DNA from 2 places in the Streptomyces sp. NPDC005794 genome. Region 2 is predicted to be linked to the other one. Evidence: riboswitches for the same ligand, from Rfam matches in the RefSeq annotation. Region 2 holds a riboswitch; the other holds the start of a gene.
The links. Region 2 has a riboswitch for glycine ahead of gcvT (glycine cleavage system aminomethyltransferase GcvT). Riboswitches for the same ligand answer to the same signal wherever they lie in the genome.
Positions count from the first base shown of each region.

Region 1: linked by a shared signal. The riboswitch ahead of gcvP (aminomethyl-transferring glycine dehydrogenase) and the one ahead of gcvT (glycine cleavage system aminomethyltransferase GcvT) in region 2 are both predicted to bind glycine.

Region 1 covers NZ_JBIAIN010000002.1:4,952-13,604, forward strand. The annotation lists gene ACFYQ5_RS02540 (small basic family protein) at 1-30, shown strand, start outside; gene ACFYQ5_RS02545 (DUF881 domain-containing protein) at 36-869, shown strand; gene ACFYQ5_RS02550 (FHA domain-containing protein) at 1,060-1,818, shown strand; gene ACFYQ5_RS02555 (MerR family transcriptional regulator) at 1,860-2,603, shown strand; gene ACFYQ5_RS02560 (bifunctional nuclease family protein) at 2,657-3,130, shown strand; gene ACFYQ5_RS02565 (MerR family transcriptional regulator) at 3,299-3,916, shown strand; gene ACFYQ5_RS02570 (DNA polymerase IV) at 3,992-5,458, shown strand; gene ACFYQ5_RS02575 (PRC-barrel domain-containing protein) at 5,374-5,751, opposite strand; glycine riboswitch at 5,885-5,980, shown strand; gene gcvP (aminomethyl-transferring glycine dehydrogenase) at 6,174-8,653, shown strand, end outside.
Region 2 covers NZ_JBIAIN010000003.1:322,930-331,582, forward strand. The annotation lists gene glyA (serine hydroxymethyltransferase) at 1-780, opposite strand, end outside; gene gcvH (glycine cleavage system protein GcvH) at 800-1,177, opposite strand; gene gcvT (glycine cleavage system aminomethyltransferase GcvT) at 1,289-2,413, opposite strand; glycine riboswitch at 2,581-2,678, opposite strand; gene ACFYQ5_RS06175 (AAA family ATPase) at 2,852-3,541, shown strand; gene ACFYQ5_RS06180 (enhanced serine sensitivity protein SseB) at 3,745-4,521, shown strand; gene ACFYQ5_RS06185 (enhanced serine sensitivity protein SseB C-terminal domain-containing protein) at 4,675-5,469, shown strand; gene ACFYQ5_RS06190 (ABC transporter permease) at 5,850-6,842, shown strand; gene ACFYQ5_RS06195 (ABC transporter substrate-binding protein) at 6,889-8,649, shown strand.

The DNA.
Region 1 (8,653 bases), on a different contig from region 2:
GCCATCCGCCGGCACGTCTTCCGGGCGTGAGGCCGATGAGTAACGAACAGAACCCGAGCAGCGGCCGGAACCACGGCGGGGAACCCGCCGGGGCGCTCCCGGCCGAAGCTCCCGCACCGGAACCGCCCCCGACGGCCCGGTCCGAGGAGGTCTCCGGCCGTCAGCGGCTCCGGGCCGGCCTCTGGCCGCCCAGGGTCAGCAGGGCCCAACTGATCGTGGCGCTCCTGCTGTTCGTCCTCGGTCTGGGTCTGGCCATCCAGGTCAGGTCGAACAGCGACAACAGCGCCCTGCGCGGTGCCCGCCAGGAGGACCTGGTCCGTATCCTCGACGAGCTCGACAACCGCACCCAGCGCCTCGAGGACGAGAGGCAGCGCCTCGACGACCAGCGCACGGAACTGGAGAACAGCTCCGACCAGGCGGAGGAGGCGCGCAAGCAGACGCTCGAGAAGGAGCGGCAGCTCGGTATCCTGGCGGGTACCGTCGCGGCGCACGGCCCAGGCATCACGCTGACCATCGGTGACCCGAGCGGCGCGGTGGAGGCCGACATGCTCCTGGACACCATCCAGGAGCTGCGAGCCGCGGGTGCCGAGGCGATCGAGATCAATGGTGTGCGCGTGGTGGCCAATACATATTTCTCCGGTGACGGGGGAGATCTGAGAGTTGACGGCCGGAAGATCAAGGCTCCCTTCGTGTTCGAGGTCATCGGCAAGCCGCAGGACCTGGAGCCGGCTCTGAACATCCCGGGGGGTGTGGTGCAGACGCTCGTGGGGGAGCAGGCCACAGCGGAGGTGGCGCGCGCCGACGACATCGTCGTGGACGCCTTGCGACCGGCGAAGCAGCCTGATTACGCTCGGTCCTCGACCCAGTGAGGCGGGGGTGCGCGGTGTTCGAAGGACACGGCCGGCAGGTTGCGGGGGGTCGGCGCAACAGATCGGTGACGCGTGGTGGAAACTGTCGGGTGGATACGGACGTTGTGAAGATGTCCGGGTCGGCAGGTGTGTTCATTCAGGGTTCGTCCTGCCCCACGGGCGGGTCTATTTCGGTCAAGGGGAAACGCCCGTGAAGTTGTTTGCGAAGTTGTTCGGAAAGAGCGCCCGTGAGGACAGCAACAGCGCTGCCCGCCACCGCGCTCCGCGTCAGGGTGCCGAGGAGCAGGGCTCGGAGCGCCCGCTCTTCCGCGACGAGGTCCAGGGTGCCGCCGGCGGGTCCGGCGCGTCGTCCGTCGACCCCGGAGGTGCAGGACGCATAGGTTTGGGTGGAGGGTTCGTCCCCGCTCCGGAGGGCTCGTCCATGCCGGTTTGTACGAGGTGCGGCCATCGCAACGCCGAGGCCAGCCGTTTCTGTTCCAACTGCGGTTCGCCGTTGAGGGGTGGAGTGCCCGAGCGTCCCTCGGAAACCACCTCGACCATCTCGATCTCCGGTATCGAGGCGTACGAGGCCGAGGCGACGGGCCAGACCGCCCTTCCCTCGCTCTCCCCGGAGGCACAGGCGGCCGTCGACGCCCTCCCGGCCGGTTCCGCGCTGCTGGTGGTCCGGCGTGGCCCGAACTCCGGCAGTCGCTTCCTGCTGGACGGTGACCTCACGACGGCCGGCCGTCACCCGGAGGGCGACATCTTCCTCGACGACGTGACGGTGTCGCGGCGTCATGTCGAGTTCCGCAGGAGCCCGGAGGGTAGTTTCACCGTGGGCGACGTCGGCAGCCTCAACGGCACCTACGTCAACCGCGAGCGCATCGATTCCGTCGCGCTGACCAACGGTGACGAAGTCCAGATCGGAAAGTACCGGCTGGTCTTCTACGCGAGCCAGCGGGGCGTGTGACCTCCCTCGGACTTCGTCCGAGGGGACCCTCAGGAAGGTCCATGCTGCGAACACCCACAGGCGGTGCCGGTAACGGCACCGCCGCCGCAGGCGAGCGCGCGATGAGCATCGGCACGGTGCTTCTGCAACTGCGCGACGAATTTCCCGAAGTCACCATCTCCAAAATCCGCTTCCTGGAGGCGGAAGGGCTCATCGAGCCTCAGCGGACGCCGTCGGGCTACCGGAAGTTCAGCCCTGCCGACGTCGAGCGGCTGTCTCAGGTGCTGCGCATGCAGCGGGACCATTACCTGCCGCTCAAGGTCATCCGTGAGCACCTGGAAGCCCTGGCGCGCGGTGAACAGGCGGTGCTGCCGGCCGGCGGCGGGCAGGGTGAGCCCGTCGACGCCTTCCGCGACCAGGGTCCAGGGCAGGCCACCGCCGCCCGTATCGGACGCTCCGAGCTCCTGGCCGCCGCTGGGGCCAGCGAGGAGCAGCTCGACGAGTGGGAGTCGTACGGGCTGATCGTGGCCGTCTCCGGGGGCAGCTACGACGCCGAGGCGGTGACCGTGGCGCGTCTGGTGGCGGACCTGGGCAGATTTGGCCTGGAACCTCGGCATCTGCGGGCCGTGAAGGCGGCTGCGGAGCGCGAGGCGGGGCTGGTCGAGCAGGTCGTCGCACCCCTGCGTCGGCACCGGAATCCGCAGACCAGGGCCCATGCGGAGGCCACCGCGAAGGAGCTCGCGGAGCTCTCCGTCCGGCTCCACGCCGCGCTCGTGCAGAGCGCTCTGAAGGCCGGCTTCCACTGAGGGCGGAGGAGCCCGACTATCCAAACATGGCGGGCACGTCCTAGGGTTGCTGTGTGAACGAGCTCGACGTTGTGGGTGTCCGGGTGGAAATGCCCTCCAACCAACCGATCGTGCTCCTGCGTGAAGTGGGAGGCGACCGGTACCTCCCTATTTGGATCGGCCCTGGGGAAGCGACCGCGATCGCCTTCGCCCAGCAGGGCATGGCTCCGGCCAGGCCGCTGACCCATGATCTCTTCAAGGATGTGCTCGAGGCGGTAGGCCAGGAGCTCACCGAGGTCCGCATCACGGACCTACGTGAAGGGGTCTTCTACGCGGAGCTGGTCTTTGCCAGTGGGGTCGAGGTGAGCGCGCGGCCGTCCGACGCCATAGCGCTCGCCCTGCGCACCGGTACGCCGATCTACGGCAGTGACGGGGTGCTGGACGACGCAGGCATCGCCATCCCGGACGAGCAGGAGGACGAGGTGGAGAAGTTCCGCGAATTCCTCGACCAGATCTCCCCGGAGGACTTCGGCACCAACAGTCAGTGACCGTCCCGCGGCGGCAGTGTCAGCGCATCCGACAAGCCGTTCCCCGGAATCAGTCACGGGAAACCACTCTCAGGGTGATTATCACTCGGCGTGCCGAGTGTGGCGATCGTTGACGCACCCCCGGTGACTGCCTACCTTCGAGGTGGCAGGTCAAGGACGGAGGTCGGCGTGAGAAGCAGCGGCGACGGTACGGTCGCGGGTGGGCCGTATCGGCAGCACGGTAGTGCGGCCGACCATTCCATCAGACAGCCGGTTCAGCCGGCGGTGGTGGCGGCGGACGGTGTGGCAGTGGCAGGGGACATCGGCTATCGGGGGCCGACAGCGTGCGCGGCGGCCGGGATCACCTACCGTCAGCTCGACTACTGGGCGCGCACGGGACTCGTGGAGCCGAGCGTACGTCCGGCGTGCGGGTCGGGGACACAGCGTCTCTACAGCTTCCGGGACGTGGTTCTCCTCAAGATCGTCAAGCGGTTCCTGGACACGGGCGTCGCTCTCCAGAACATCCGCACCACCGTGCAGCACCTCAGAGCCCGTGGATTCACGGATCTCGAGCGGATGACCTTGATGAGTGACGGGGCGACGGTCTACGAGTGCTCCTCGCCCGACGAGGTCGTGAATCTGCTCCAGGGCGGTCAGGGCATTTTCGGTATCGCCGTCGGCGTCGTCTGGAAGGACGTCGACGCGGCTCTGTCCCAGCTTCACGGGGAGCGCGTCGACACGGGGGAGACCCTGATCGGGCACAATCCCGCTGACGAACTGGCACGGCGGCGCAATCGCGCGGGCTGAGGCACCAGGGCGGGACGGCGTGGCTCGGGTGCCGGGCGGGGCGGTTGTCAGTGGCGTAGGGCAGCATCGGTCCATGTGAGAGTCGCGCCTACCATCCTGCATCTGGACATGGATGCCTTCTACGCCTCCGCGGAGCAGGCGGCGAAGCCCAGCCTCCGCGGTAAACCCGTGGTGGTGGGAGGTCTGGGGATGCGCGGCGTGGTCGCCACCGCTTCGTACGAGGCGCGGCGACTCGGCGTGCATTCGGCGATGCCCATGGCACAGGCCAGGCGGCTCGCGCCCAACGCCGCTTATCTCGTCCCGCGTTTCGCGCTCTACCGGACGGTGAGCGACCAGGTGATGGAGCTTCTCGGGCGGCTGTCACCTCTCGTCGAGCCGCTCAGCCTGGACGAGGCCTTCGTCGATCTGGAGGCCGGGGGCGTCGCCGACGACTCGGCCTCCGCGCGGGCGATCGGTGAGCAGCTGCGCACCGTGATCAGGGGCGTCACGGGACTCAGCGGTTCCGTCGGCCTGGCCGGCTCCAAGATGCTGGCCAAGATCGCCTCCGAGGAAGCGAAACCGGACGGACTGCTGCTGATCGAACCCGGCACCGAGCGTGAGCTCCTGGCACCCATGTCCGTGCGCATTCTCCCGGGTGTGGGGCCCGCAACCGGCGACCATCTCCGGCGCGCCGGCATGACCGTCGTCAGTCACCTCGCCGAGGCGGGCGAGGCGGAGCTCGTGCGGCTGCTGGGAAAGGCGCACGGCGTCGCGCTCCACCGCATGGCAAAGGGCTACGACGACCGTCCCGTCGTCGCCGAACGGGACGCCAAGTCCGTGTCGGTGGAGGACACCTTCGACGTGGACCTGCACGACCGGGTGCGCGTCAGGGCGGAGGTGGTGCGGCTCGCCGACCGCTGTGTGCAGCGACTGCGAGACGCGGGGCGGTCGGGGCGGACCGTCGTCCTCAAGGTCCGCCGCTTCGACTTCTCGACGCTCACCAGGTCCGAGACCCTGCGTGGCCCCACCGACGACCCCACGGTGGTCAGGGAGGCCGCCGCGCGCCTTCTGGAGGCCGTGGACACGACCGGCGGCGTACGACTGCTCGGGGTGGGTGTCACGGGGCTGGCGGACTACACACAGGAGGATCTCTTCGCTCAGGCGGCCGACGCGGAGCACGCCGCCGAGGAGGCAGCGGCGGCCGACGCCCCGGACGAGGGGGAAGGCACGGTGGAGGCGGCGGCAGGTGCGGAGGCCCGGGCGAGCGAGGAGCCGCCGGCCTCGCGGCGCTGGCAGGCCGGGCACGACGTACGGCACGACGTCCACGGCCACGGTTGGGTGCAGGGGAGCGGCGTCGGCAGGGTCACCGTGCGCTTCGAGGAACCGGGGACGCCGCCCGGCCGGGTGCGTACGTTCCGTATCGACGATCCTGAGTTGCAGCCGGCCGATCCGCTTCCCCTGGTGCGGGACCCGGTGGACTACTCCTCGTGGCCGGCGAGCTTGCCGAAGTCCCTGTCGGGGTCCGTCCCGGCGGAGGGAGAGGGGGAGGTGTCCAGCCCGTAATGACGGTAGAGCTGCAGTTCCTGCTCGGGAGACAGATGGCGGCCCACGCCGAAGTCGGGCGCGTCCTTGATCAGGGCCCGGTCGAAGGGGATCAACAGCGAACCGTCGACGAACTCGCTCGGCTCCAGCGGGACGAACGCGTCCCTGGTGAAGAGACCGGTGCGTACGGCGGCCCATTCGGGCAGGCCGGTGGCGTCGTCGAGATAGACCTCGTCCACCGTTCCGATCTTGGCACCTTGACGGTCGAAGGCCTTGCGGCCGATCAGGCTGCGCGGATCGATGTCGGTCTGCACGGTGCCTCCCACTGGTCACGACGGCATCAGGTGGTCGCGGCTGCTCCACAGGCACTACGAAAGGCCAGATCCGGGATGTCGGCCACTCGAGACGGCCCGCTCCGGCCTCGCTGGTAGGCTGGAACACGGCTGCTGACCCTGTGCGGGAGAGTCCTTCGGAGCGATCCGGAGGCGCCGAAGGAGCAACTCCTCCCCGGAATCTCTCAGGCCCCCGTACCGCACGGACGAGGTCACTCTGGAAAGCAGGGCGGGATCCGTACGGCACGAGCCGCCACGGGCACCTCCCTCACCGACGGTGAAAGCCGGTATGCCCCAGGGCGTGCCGGTGAAGCTCTCAGGTCGAGATGACAGATGGGGAGGCCGTTCGGGCAGCCACGCCGTGGCGCCCCTCGCAGGTCGTGACAGACCAGGAGGCCTCCACCATGACCCCCCGTCGCACTCCGCTCTCCCAGCTGGAGCAGGGCATTCCGTTCGAGCAGCGCCACATCGGGCCCGACGCCGAGGCCCAGGCGAAGATGCTCGCGCAGGTCGGCTACGGCTCCCTCGACGAGCTCACCGCCGCCGCGGTGCCCGACGTGATCAAGAGTGCCGAGGCGCTGAACCTCCCCGCGGCCCGTACCGAGGCCGAGGTCCTGGCCGAGCTGCGCAGCCTCGCCGACCGCAACCAGGTGCTCGCACCGATGATCGGGCTCGGCTACTACGGCACGTTCACCCCGCCGGTGATCCTTCGCAACGTCATGGAGAATCCCGCCTGGTACACGGCCTACACGCCGTATCAGCCGGAGATCTCCCAGGGCCGGCTCGAGGCCCTCCTGAACTTCCAGACGATGGTCGCCGACCTCACCGGGCTGCCGACCTCCGGTGCCTCGCTCCTCGACGAGGGGACGGCCGCTGCCGAGGCCATGGCGCTGGCGCGACGGGTCGGCAAGGTGAAGGACGGCGTCTTCCTGGTCGATGCCGACACCCTGCCGCAGACCATCGCGGTGATCGAGACCCGCGCCGAGCCGACCGGCGTCGCGGTCGTCGTCGCCGACCTCAGCGACGGCATCCCGGCAGAGGTCGCCGAGCGCGGCGTCTTCGGTGTGCTGCTCCAGTACCCGGGCGCCTCCGGTGCCGTGCGGGACATCAAGCCCGTCATCGACCAGGCGCACGAGCTGGGCGCGATCGTGTCCGTCGCCGCCGACCTGCTGGCGCTCACGCTGCTCACCTCGCCCGGTGAACTGGGCGCGGACATCGCCGTAGGCACCACGCAGCGTTTCGGCGTCCCGATGGGCTTCGGCGGACCGCACGCCGGCTTCATGGCGGTACGCGAGAAGTTCGCCCGCAGTCTGCCCGGCCGTCTCGTCGGGGTCTCCGTCGACGCGGACGGCGACAAGGCCTACCGCCTGGCCCTGCAGACCCGTGAGCAGCACATCCGTCGCGAGAAGGCCACCAGCAACATCTGTACCGCACAGGTGCTGCTCGCCGTCATGGCCGGTATGTACGCCGTCTACCACGGACCTGAGGGACTGCGGACGATCGCCCGGCGCACCCACCGGTTCGCCTCCGTCCTGGCCGAGGGCCTCCGCGCCGCCGGGACCGAGGTCGTGCACGACACGTACTTCGACACCGTCACGGTCCGCGTGCCGGGTACGGCGGCCGACGTGGTCGCCGATGCGCGTGAGCGCGGGGTGAATCTGCGCCTCGTGGACGCCGACCACGTCTCCGTCGCGTGTGACGAGACCACCACCCGCACCCGGATCGCCGCGGTCTGGGCGGCCTTCGGAACCGGTGGCGACATCGAGGCGCTGGACGCCGAGGCGGCCGACGTGCTGCCCGAGGGGCTGCTGCGCACCGATGCCGTCCTCACCCACCCGGTGTTCCACCAGCACCGCTCCGAGACGGCGATGCTGCGCTACCTCCGCAAGCTCGCCGACCGTGACTACGCGCTGGACCGCGGCATGATCCCGCTCGGCTCCTGCACGATGAAGCTGAACGCGACCGCCGAGATGGAGTCGATCACCTGGCCCGAATTCGGAGCGCTGCACCCCTTCGCGCCGGCCGAGCAGGCACAGGGCTTCCTCACCCTCATCCGTGAGCTGGAGGAGCGTCTCGCCGAGGTCACCGGTTACGACGCCGTCTCCATCCAGCCCAACGCGGGATCGCAGGGCGAGTTCGCCGGCCTGCTGGCCGTGCGCGCGTACCACCGGGCCAACGGGGAGCACGGGCGCACCGTCTGCCTGATTCCGTCCTCCGCGCACGGCACCAACGCCGCGAGCGCCGTGATGGCCGGTATGAAGGTCGTCGTGGTGAAGACCGCGGACGACGGCGAGGTCGACATGGAGGACCTCCGGGCCAAGATCGCGAAGCACCGCGACGAGCTCGCCGTCCTCATGATCACCTACCCCTCCACGCATGGCGTCTTCGAGGAGCACGTCGCGGACATCTGCGGCGAGGTACACGACGCCGGCGGTCAGGTGTACGTGGACGGTGCCAACCTCAACGCGCTGGTCGGTCTGGCCAAGCCGGGGCATTTCGGTGGCGACGTCTCCCATCTGAACCTGCACAAGACCTTCTGCATCCCGCACGGTGGCGGCGGTCCGGGTGTCGGCCCGGTCGGGGTGCGCGCCCACCTGGCGCCGTACCTCCCCAACCACCCCCTCCAGCCCGCGGCGGGCCCGGAGACCGGCGTCGGCCCGATCTCGGCCGCTCCGTGGGGCTCGGCGGGCATCCTGCCGATCTCGTGGGCGTACGTACGCCTCATGGGGGGCGAGGGGCTGAAGCGTGCGACGCAGGTCGCCGTACTCGCGGCCAACTACATCGCCAAGCGCCTCGAACCGCACTTCCCGGTCCTGTACAACGGTCCGGCCGGTCTGGTGGCGCACGAGTGCATCGTGGACCTGCGTCCGATCTCCAAGGCGAC
Region 2 (8,653 bases):
GCCGCCCTGCTGACCGGGGAAGACCGCCGAGTTGATCTTCTTGGCGAGCTCCTGCGTCGACAGGATCACGCCACCGCGCGGACCGCCGAGGGTCTTGTGCGTGGTGGTGGTGACGACGTGGGCGTGCGGCACCGGGTTGGGGTGCAGACCCGCGGCGACCAGGCCCGCGAAGTGCGCCATGTCGACCATCAGGTACGCGCCGACCTCGTCCGCGATGCGGCGGAAGGCGGCGAAGTCCAGCTGGCGGGGGTAGGCGGACCAGCCGGCCACGATGAGCTTCGGCTTCGACTCCTTGGCGAGGCGCTCGACCTCGGCCATGTCCACGACGCCGGTGTCGTCGACGTGGTACGGGACCACGTTGTAGAGCTTGCCGGAGAAGTTGATCTTCATGCCGTGGGTCAGGTGACCGCCGTGGGCCAGGCTCAGACCCATGATCGTGTCGCCCGGCTTCAGCAGCGCGAACATCGCGGCGGCGTTGGCCTGCGCACCCGAGTGCGGCTGGACGTTCGCGGCCTCGGCGCCGAAGAGCGCCTTGATGCGGTCGATCGCGATCTGCTCGACCACGTCGACGTGCTCGCAGCCACCGTAGTAGCGGCGGCCGGGGTAGCCCTCGGCGTACTTGTTGGTGAGGACGGAGCCCTGCGCCTCCATGACCGCGACCGGAGCGAAGTTCTCCGAGGCGATCATCTCGAGGGTGGACTGCTGACGGTGGAGCTCGGCGTCGACGGCGGCGGCGACGTCCGGGTCCAGCTCGTGGAGGGAGGAGTTGAGAAGCGACATCAGTGGGTCCCTTGGGGTCTCAGTTGCCGGAGAACGCGGTGTACTCGTCGGCGGAGAGAAGGTCTTCCGGCTCCTCCGCGACGCGCACCTTGAACAGCCAGCCGCCCTCGAAGGGGGCGGAGTTCACCAGCGACGGGTCGTCCACGACGTCCTGATTGGCCGCGGTCACCTCGCCGGTCACCGGCGAGTACAGGTCGCTGACCGACTTGGTCGACTCCAGCTCACCGCAGGTCTCGCCCGCGGTCACCGTGTCACCGACCTCCGGGAGCTGGGCGTAGACGACGTCACCGAGCGCGTTGGCCGCGAACTCGGTGATGCCGACCGTGGCCACGCCGTCCTCGAGGGCCGACAGCCACTCGTGCTCCTTGCTGTACCGCAGCTGCTGGGGGTTGCTCATGACCTGAATTCTCCTGTACGCGGGGGAGTGCTGATGAACGGTGGTCTTACGGTGTGAGACACGAATGCGTCACGTGCCCGGCGCGCCGTGCCCCGTGCGCGCCGCGCCGCGTCACTTACGGCGCTTGTAGAAGGGCAGCGCCACGACCTCGTACGGCTCGTGCGTGCCCCGGATGTCGACCCCGACACCCTCGGTGCCGGGCGCGGCGTGGGCCGCGTCCACGTAGGCCATGGCGATCGGCTTGCCCAGGGTGGGCGACGGCGCGCCGGAGGTGACCTCGCCGACGACCTCCCCGCCGGCCACGACGGGATAACCGGCGCGCGGCACCCGGCGGCCCTCGGCGACCAGGCCGACGAGCTTGCGGGGCGGGGAGGTCTCCGCCCGCTCCGCTGCGGCCGACAGGGCCTCGCGGCCGACGAAGTCGCCCTCCTTCTCGAACTTCACGACCCTGCCCAGGCCCGCGTCGAAGGGTGTCAGCGCGGTGGTCAGCTCGTGGCCGTACAGCGGCATGCCCGCCTCCAGGCGGAGCGTGTCGCGGCAGGAGAGCCCGCAGGGGATCAGGCCGTACGGCGCACCGGCCTCGGTCAGGGCCTTCCACAGCTGCTCGGCGTCGGCGGGGGCCACGAAGAGCTCGAAGCCGTCCTCGCCGGTGTAGCCCGTACGGGCGATGAGCGCGGGGACTCCGGCGACCGTTCCGGGGAGTCCGGCGTAGTACTTCAGTCCGTCCAGGTCGGCGTCCGTGACCGACTTCAGTACGGCGGGGGAGTCGGGGCCCTGGACGGCGAGCAGCGCGTACGCGTCGCGGTCGTCCCGGACCTCGGTGTCGAAGCCCTCGGCGCGCTCGGTGAGGGTGTCCAGGACGAGCTGGGCGTTGCCCGCGTTCGCGACGACCAGGTACTCGGGGGCCTCGGGCTCGCCGAGGCGGTAGACGATCAGGTCGTCCAGGATCCCGCCGTCCTCCGCGACGATCATCGTGTAGCGCGCCCGGCCCACGCCGACGGTGGCGATGTTGCCGACCAGCGCATAGCTCAGGAAGGCCGCCGCCTGCGGCCCGGTGACGGTGATCTCGCCCATGTGCGACAGGTCGAACAGGCCCGCCCGGGTGCGTACGGCGTTGTGCTCGTCGCGCTCACTGGCGTACCGCAGCGGCATGTCCCAGCCCGCGAAGTCGGTCATGGTCGCGCCCAGGGACCGATGCAGGGCGTCGAGGGCGGTGAGACGGGGGGCAGTGCTCATGGACATGGCTCCAGGGCATGACGACAGGGGGTGGATCCCTCCCCATCTGTCATCGGAACCTGAGAGGTTCGCCGAGAGCCCCTGAAAGGGTCCTGACCGGGACAGCCCTGTCAGGTTCGGCTTGCACCTTGGGTGGAGCCGCAGAGCGGCCCGCTTTTCAGATCTGCCTCATCCACGCGGTACGGGGCCTGAGAGATTCAAGGGAGGAACTTGCTCCTTCGGCGCCCGGCGCACACAGTGACCGGGACTCTCCCGCGCGGATTCAAACGGCCGGTATGCAGTTGGCGGGGTCATCATCGCACGCATTGGGGGAGAGTGGGGCGTCGCGGTCGGGGCCGGCCCCGGTCCCGACACGTGCGGGTGGAACCGGTTGTGCCGCATTACCTTTTCTTTACACTTCTTGGGCAGGTCAGTGGGGGACTCGGCAGGGGGAAGGCGATGACGTTGCAGCACTACGCGACTACCGCGGGAGCGGCACGCGGTGCGATGCCCCAGCAGCCGGGCGGGCCCGCCCGGGAGCGGAGGGGCGGGCCCGCACCGGTGGTGCGTGATCTGCGGGGCAGCGGTGGCCGCGGGCCGCGGGGTCTGGACTTCGCGGCCGGTGATGTGGTGGTGGTCTCGGGGCTGCCCGGCAGCGGGAAGTCGACGCTGATCCGGCGGGCGGTCCAGGAATACGCGATCGACTCCCAGGACACCAGGGACCGCTGGGCGGCCAGGCTGCCCCGGTTACTCCCGTACGCCCTCTACCGCCCCCTGGTGCGCGCCGCGCACTACGCCGGGCTGTGGCGGGCCCTGCGGTCGGGCGGATCCGTCGTCGTGCACGACTGCGGCACGCAGGCCTGGGTGCGGCGCTGGCTGGCGCGCGAGGCCCTGCGCCGTGGCAGCGCGCTCCATCTCGTCCTGCTCGACGTCACCCCTCGGGTGGCCAGGCAGGGGCAGCGGGAGCGGGGCCGTGGGGTGTCGGGATACGCGTTCGCCCGGCACCGGCGCGCGGTCGGACGGCTGCTGCGCGACACCCGGAGCGGTGTGCTGCCGCCGGGGTGTGCCTCGGCGGTGCTGCTCGACCGGGAGACGGCGGCCGCGATCGACAGGATCTCCTTCCCGGAGGCGCGGCTCCCGCAGGAGTGACCACGCCTCCCAGGGGGGCGCGGCGGCGCGGCCCGAGGTGTCACCGTTCGCATACGCACAGTTCGCGGACCTCCCCCGGGCTGTCCGGAATCTGGACCGTGCGGCGGGCCGGGACGCGGCTCCCGCCTGCGGCGCTGCCTTCGACGCGCGGGCCGGTCTAAGGTTTCAGCCGCACAGCATGGCGAGAAAGGGACACATACACCGTGGACATTCCGGCTCAGGCCCAGGCCCCGTCGCACCCACCGCAGGGATGGCCGGCCAACGAGCTCGAAGAAGTGCTCAGCGCCTCGCTCGGCGTACCCGGGGCGGGCGGACGGCTGGTCGAGGTACTCGGCCGCAGCCAGATCTGGGTGCCCCTGCCGAACGGCGGTGGGCCCGACAGCGCCGATCTCGACCTGCCGACGGTCGACATCGGCGGTGGTGCGTACGTCCCCGTGTTCAGCTCCGAGGCGCAGTTCCTCCAGTGCGTCGGCACCCATCTCTCCTTCACCGTCGCGCCCGCACGCGAGTTCGCCCGTGGCCTTCCCCCGCAGCTCGGTATGGCGGTCAACCCGGGCGGGGCCGTCGGGATGCCGTTGCCGCCGCCCGCCGTCGCCGAGCTCTGCCGGGCCGGGCGCACCCCGCTGGACGGTCCCGCGAGCGGCGGCCGGGTGCGGCTGTACGAGCCCGACTGGAAGGAGGACCCCGTCGACTTCCTGGCCGCGGTGTCCGCCGAATTCCAGGGGACCGGCGTGGTGAGCACCGCGCGCCGGGCACTGGCCAGCATCGAGGGCGACAGCCCCGTCCTCTTCGTCGGCGTCGAGTTCGCCGTACGGGACGCCGCGGAGCAGAGCGTCCCGCTGGAAGCCCTGGGCCGCGCGCTGGGCCGTGTGCAGGCGCCCTGGCAGGTCAACCTCCTCCTGCTCGACGTGGCGCAGGACCCGGTCGGTGACTGGATGATGGAGAAGGTACGCCCGTTCTACCGGCGCGACGGGTACTGAACTCGGCAGCCCCTGCTGCCACGTGGCGTCAAGCCGGTGTCAGGGGCGGCGCATAAGCTGGTTGGATGGCGAGGCCGCCCCGTGTGCCCGGGAGCGGCACCACAGCACCGTGCAGCATGCGGGAACAGCGGATCGATGAGGGGCGGGACCAGGGTGAGTGCGTCAGGCACCGCGGCGGCCGGGCAGGTCGAGCACATGCTTCGCCAAGTGACCCCCGGGCGGCTCGACGCGTACGAGGCGCTCCTGCGGTCCCTGGCGGACGGCCCGGTGTGGATGCTGCTCTGGCACGGCATGGCGGGCTCCCCCGACGCCCAGTACGGCAACATGGAGATCGAGGGCCAGGGCTACGCCCCGTGTGTGACCTCCGCCCAGGAGCTCTCGGCCAGCGGCTGGAACAGGGCCCACGAGGTGACCACCGGCCGCGACATCGCCCGCGCCCTCTTCCCCGACCGCTGGGGCATCTGGCTCAACCCGCACGCTCCCGGCGGCGGCGTCGGCATCCCGTGGCTGGACCTGCGCCGCATCGCCACCGGCCTCGACCGGATGCCCGCGGGACCGCTGCGGCTCTCCGAACCCGCCATCGAGATCCCGCAGTTCTACGCCCTGCTGACGCAGAACGCCCACCGCACCCCGGCTGTCCGCGCGCTGCGCCGCGCCTGGGTGCAGCCCGCGCTCGGCGTCCCGTACCTCGCGATCGGGCTCGACCTCTACGACACCGGCCGTCCGTCCGTCGACGCGGTCCGCGCGATGATGCAGCAGTCGATCGGCGTGGTCCCCGACGGTCTGCCCGTCTCCACGGTCTCGTTGTCCGACGAGTACGACCCCGTCGCGATGTGGCTCAACGCCAACGCCCGGCCGTTCTACGACCGCGAGGCCCACGCCCCGGCACCCGCGCCCCCCGGCTACGGCTATCCGCCGGCCACCGGCCCGGCACCGCGCGCGTACTGAGGGAAGCGTGACCGCGGTCCCGGATCGTGGCTCCGGTCTCCGCTCCGGACCGCCGGTCAATTAGTCACCTGTACAACGCAGTCGGGCGTCATGCCCGTTATAGCGGATTAGTGACCGAGACGTACGCTCACCAAGCATGGTTGTCCGGATAACGGAAGCCTCTTGGCAGCATCACGTTTGAGCAAACATTCCCCGTCAGGTCTGGCGGGTGATCGCAAAGTGGTTGAAGACTCCACACAGCAGGTGCTCCATGCCCGGCGAACCCCCGTTTCAAACGGGGCGGTTCGGTCATGCCTGAGTGCATCTGTCATGTTTTGTTAGAGCCGCTACAGCGGCGGTCACAGGCCGGCCACCGTCGGCCGAGAGGGGTCTCCAGCGCAATGACGGCACCGATCGAGACCACCGGGGCGGACGCGTCGCCCGAAACGGTGCTGGAAGGCGCCGGGCGCAAGGAGATCGAGGGCCGCTCGCTCGGCCGGATCGCCTGGACGCGTTTCAAGCGGGACAAGGGCGCGATGGCCGGTGGCATCGTTGTCGTGCTGCTGATCCTCACCGCGGTGCTCTCCAAGCCGCTCCAGTCCCTCCTCGGGCTCGACCCCAACGCGTTCAACCAGAGCTTGGTCGACCCCGTCCTGCTGGCGCCCAAGGGCGCCCTCGGCGGGATCAGCTGGGACCACCCCCTCGGAGTCGAACCGCAGACCGGACGCGACATCCTGGCGCGCATCCTCGAAGGCTCCTGGGTCTCCCTGGTGGTCGCCGTCGGCTCCACGCTGCTCTCGGTCGTCATCGGCGTCGTCATGGGCGTCGTGGCCGGGTTCTACGGCGGCTGGGTGGACAGCTTCATCAGCCGGCTGATGGACACCTTCCTCGCCTTCCCGCTGCTGCTCTTCGCGATCTCCATCTCCGCCTCCCTGCAGGGCAACGCCTTCGGGATGGAAGGGCTCACGCTGCGGATCGCGGTCCTGATCTTCGTGATCGGCTTCTTCAGCTGGCCCTACATCGGCCGCATCGTCCGTGCGCAGACCCTGTCGCTGCGCGAGCGGGAGTTCGTCGAGGCCGCCAGGTCACTGGGCGCACGCGGCCCGTTCATCCTCTTCCGCGAGCTGCTGCCGAACCTGATCGCGCCGATCCTCGTCTACGCGACGCTGCTGATCCCCACGAACATCCTCTTCGAGGCCTCGCTGTCCTTCCTCGGCGTCGGTATCGCACCGCCGCAGGCGTCATGGGGCGGCATGCTCACGCAGGCGGTCGACCTCTACGAGGTGGACCCGATGTTCATGGTCATCCCCGGTATGGCGATCTTCATCACCGTGCTGGCCTTCAATCTGCTGGGGGACGGGCTGCGTGACGCACTCGACCCTCGTGGCAAGTAATAACGCGGCAGTGCCGCACCGGACTAGCGAGGGGGCTTTCCTCAGCATGCAGAACAGAAAGACAGCAGCGGCCATAGCCGTGGCCGTAGCGGTGTCGCTCGGCGCGTCGGCGTGCAGCGGCAGTGACTCGGGCGGTGACAGCAACGGCGGTGGGGGCAACGCCAAGGCTGACGCCGGTCTGACGAGCATCGTCAACGCGACCGACAAGAAGGGGGGGACGGTCACGTACGAGCACTCCAGTGGCCCCGACTCCCTGGACCCGGGCAACACGTACTACGGCTGGGTGCAGAACTTCTCCCGCCTGTACGGCCGTTCGCTGGTGACCTTCAAGCCGGCCGCCGGCAAGGAGAGCCTGGAGGTCGTTCCCGACCTGGCCACCAGCCTCGGCAAGGCCAGCGACGACGCCAAGACCTGGACGTACACCCTCCGCAAGGGCGTGAAGTTCGAGGACGGCACCGAGGTCACCTCGAAGGACGTCAAGTACGCCGTCGAGCGCTCCAACTTCGCGCCGGAGGCCCTGTCCAACGGCCCGACGTACTTCAAGGCCTACCTTGAGGGTGGCGACAAGTACAAGGGCCCGTACAAGGACAAGTCGGCCGACGGTCTCAAGTCCATCGAGACGCCGGACGACCACACGATCGTCTTCAAGCTGAACAAGCCCTTCGCGGACATGGACTACCTCGCCGCCTTCTCGCAGACCGCTCCGGTCCCGCAGAAGGCCGACACGGGTGCCAGCTACGTCCAGAAGATGGTCTCCTCCGGCCCGTACAAGTTCTCGGCGTACGACGAGAGCAAGGGTGCGACGCTCGTCCGCAACCCCGAGTGGGACGCGAAGACGGACCCGATCCGCAAGGCTCTGCCGGACAAGATCGAGCTCAAGTTCAACGTCAACGCCACCACGGTCGACGACCACCTGCTCAACGACGTGACCACCGCGGACATCGCGGGCACGGGTCTGCAGTCCAAGACGCAGCCCAAGGTCCTGGTCAAGGCCGACGAGAAGGCGAAGACGGACAACCCGTACGCCGGTGCCCTGCAGTACATGGCGCTGAACGTCAACGTGAAGCCGTTCGACAACGTCGAGTGCCGCAAGGCCGTCCAGTACGCCGTCGACAAGCAGAGCCTGATCGACTCGATCGGTGGCTCGGTCAAGGGTGACCCGGCGACCACGGTCATCCCGCCGACCGTCGCCGGTTACAAGAAGTTCGACCTGTACCCGACCGAGGGCAACAAGGGCGACGTCGCCAAGGCGAAGGCGCACCTGGCCAAGTGCGGTAAGCCCAAGGGCTTCAAGACCACGCTGACGGCGCGCTCCGACCGTCCTGACGAGATCACCGCCGCCACGCAGCTCCAGGGCAGCCTGAAGGCGATCGGCATCACCGCCGAGATCAAGCAGTTCCCGGCGGACAAGTACTTCACGGACTTCGCGGGCGTCCCCGAGTGGGTCCACAAGAACAACGCGGGCATGATGATGATGCAGTGGGGCGCCGACTGGCCGACCGGCTTCGGTTTCCTGGACCAGATCGTGAACGGATCGGCCATCAAGCCGTCCGGCGGCACGAACCTGATGGAGCTCGACGACAAGGGCGTCAACGACCTCCTCGTCAAGGGCATCGGCACCGTCGACACCACGGCGCGCAACGCGGCGTGGGGCGAGGTCGACCAGAAGGTCATGGAGAACGCCTCGGTCGTTCCCCTCGTCTACCGCAAGAACCTGCTCTACCGTCCGGCCTCCGCGGCCAACGTCACGGTCACGGACGCCTACCTCGGCATGTACGACTACGTGCTGATGACGTCCACCAAGTAACACC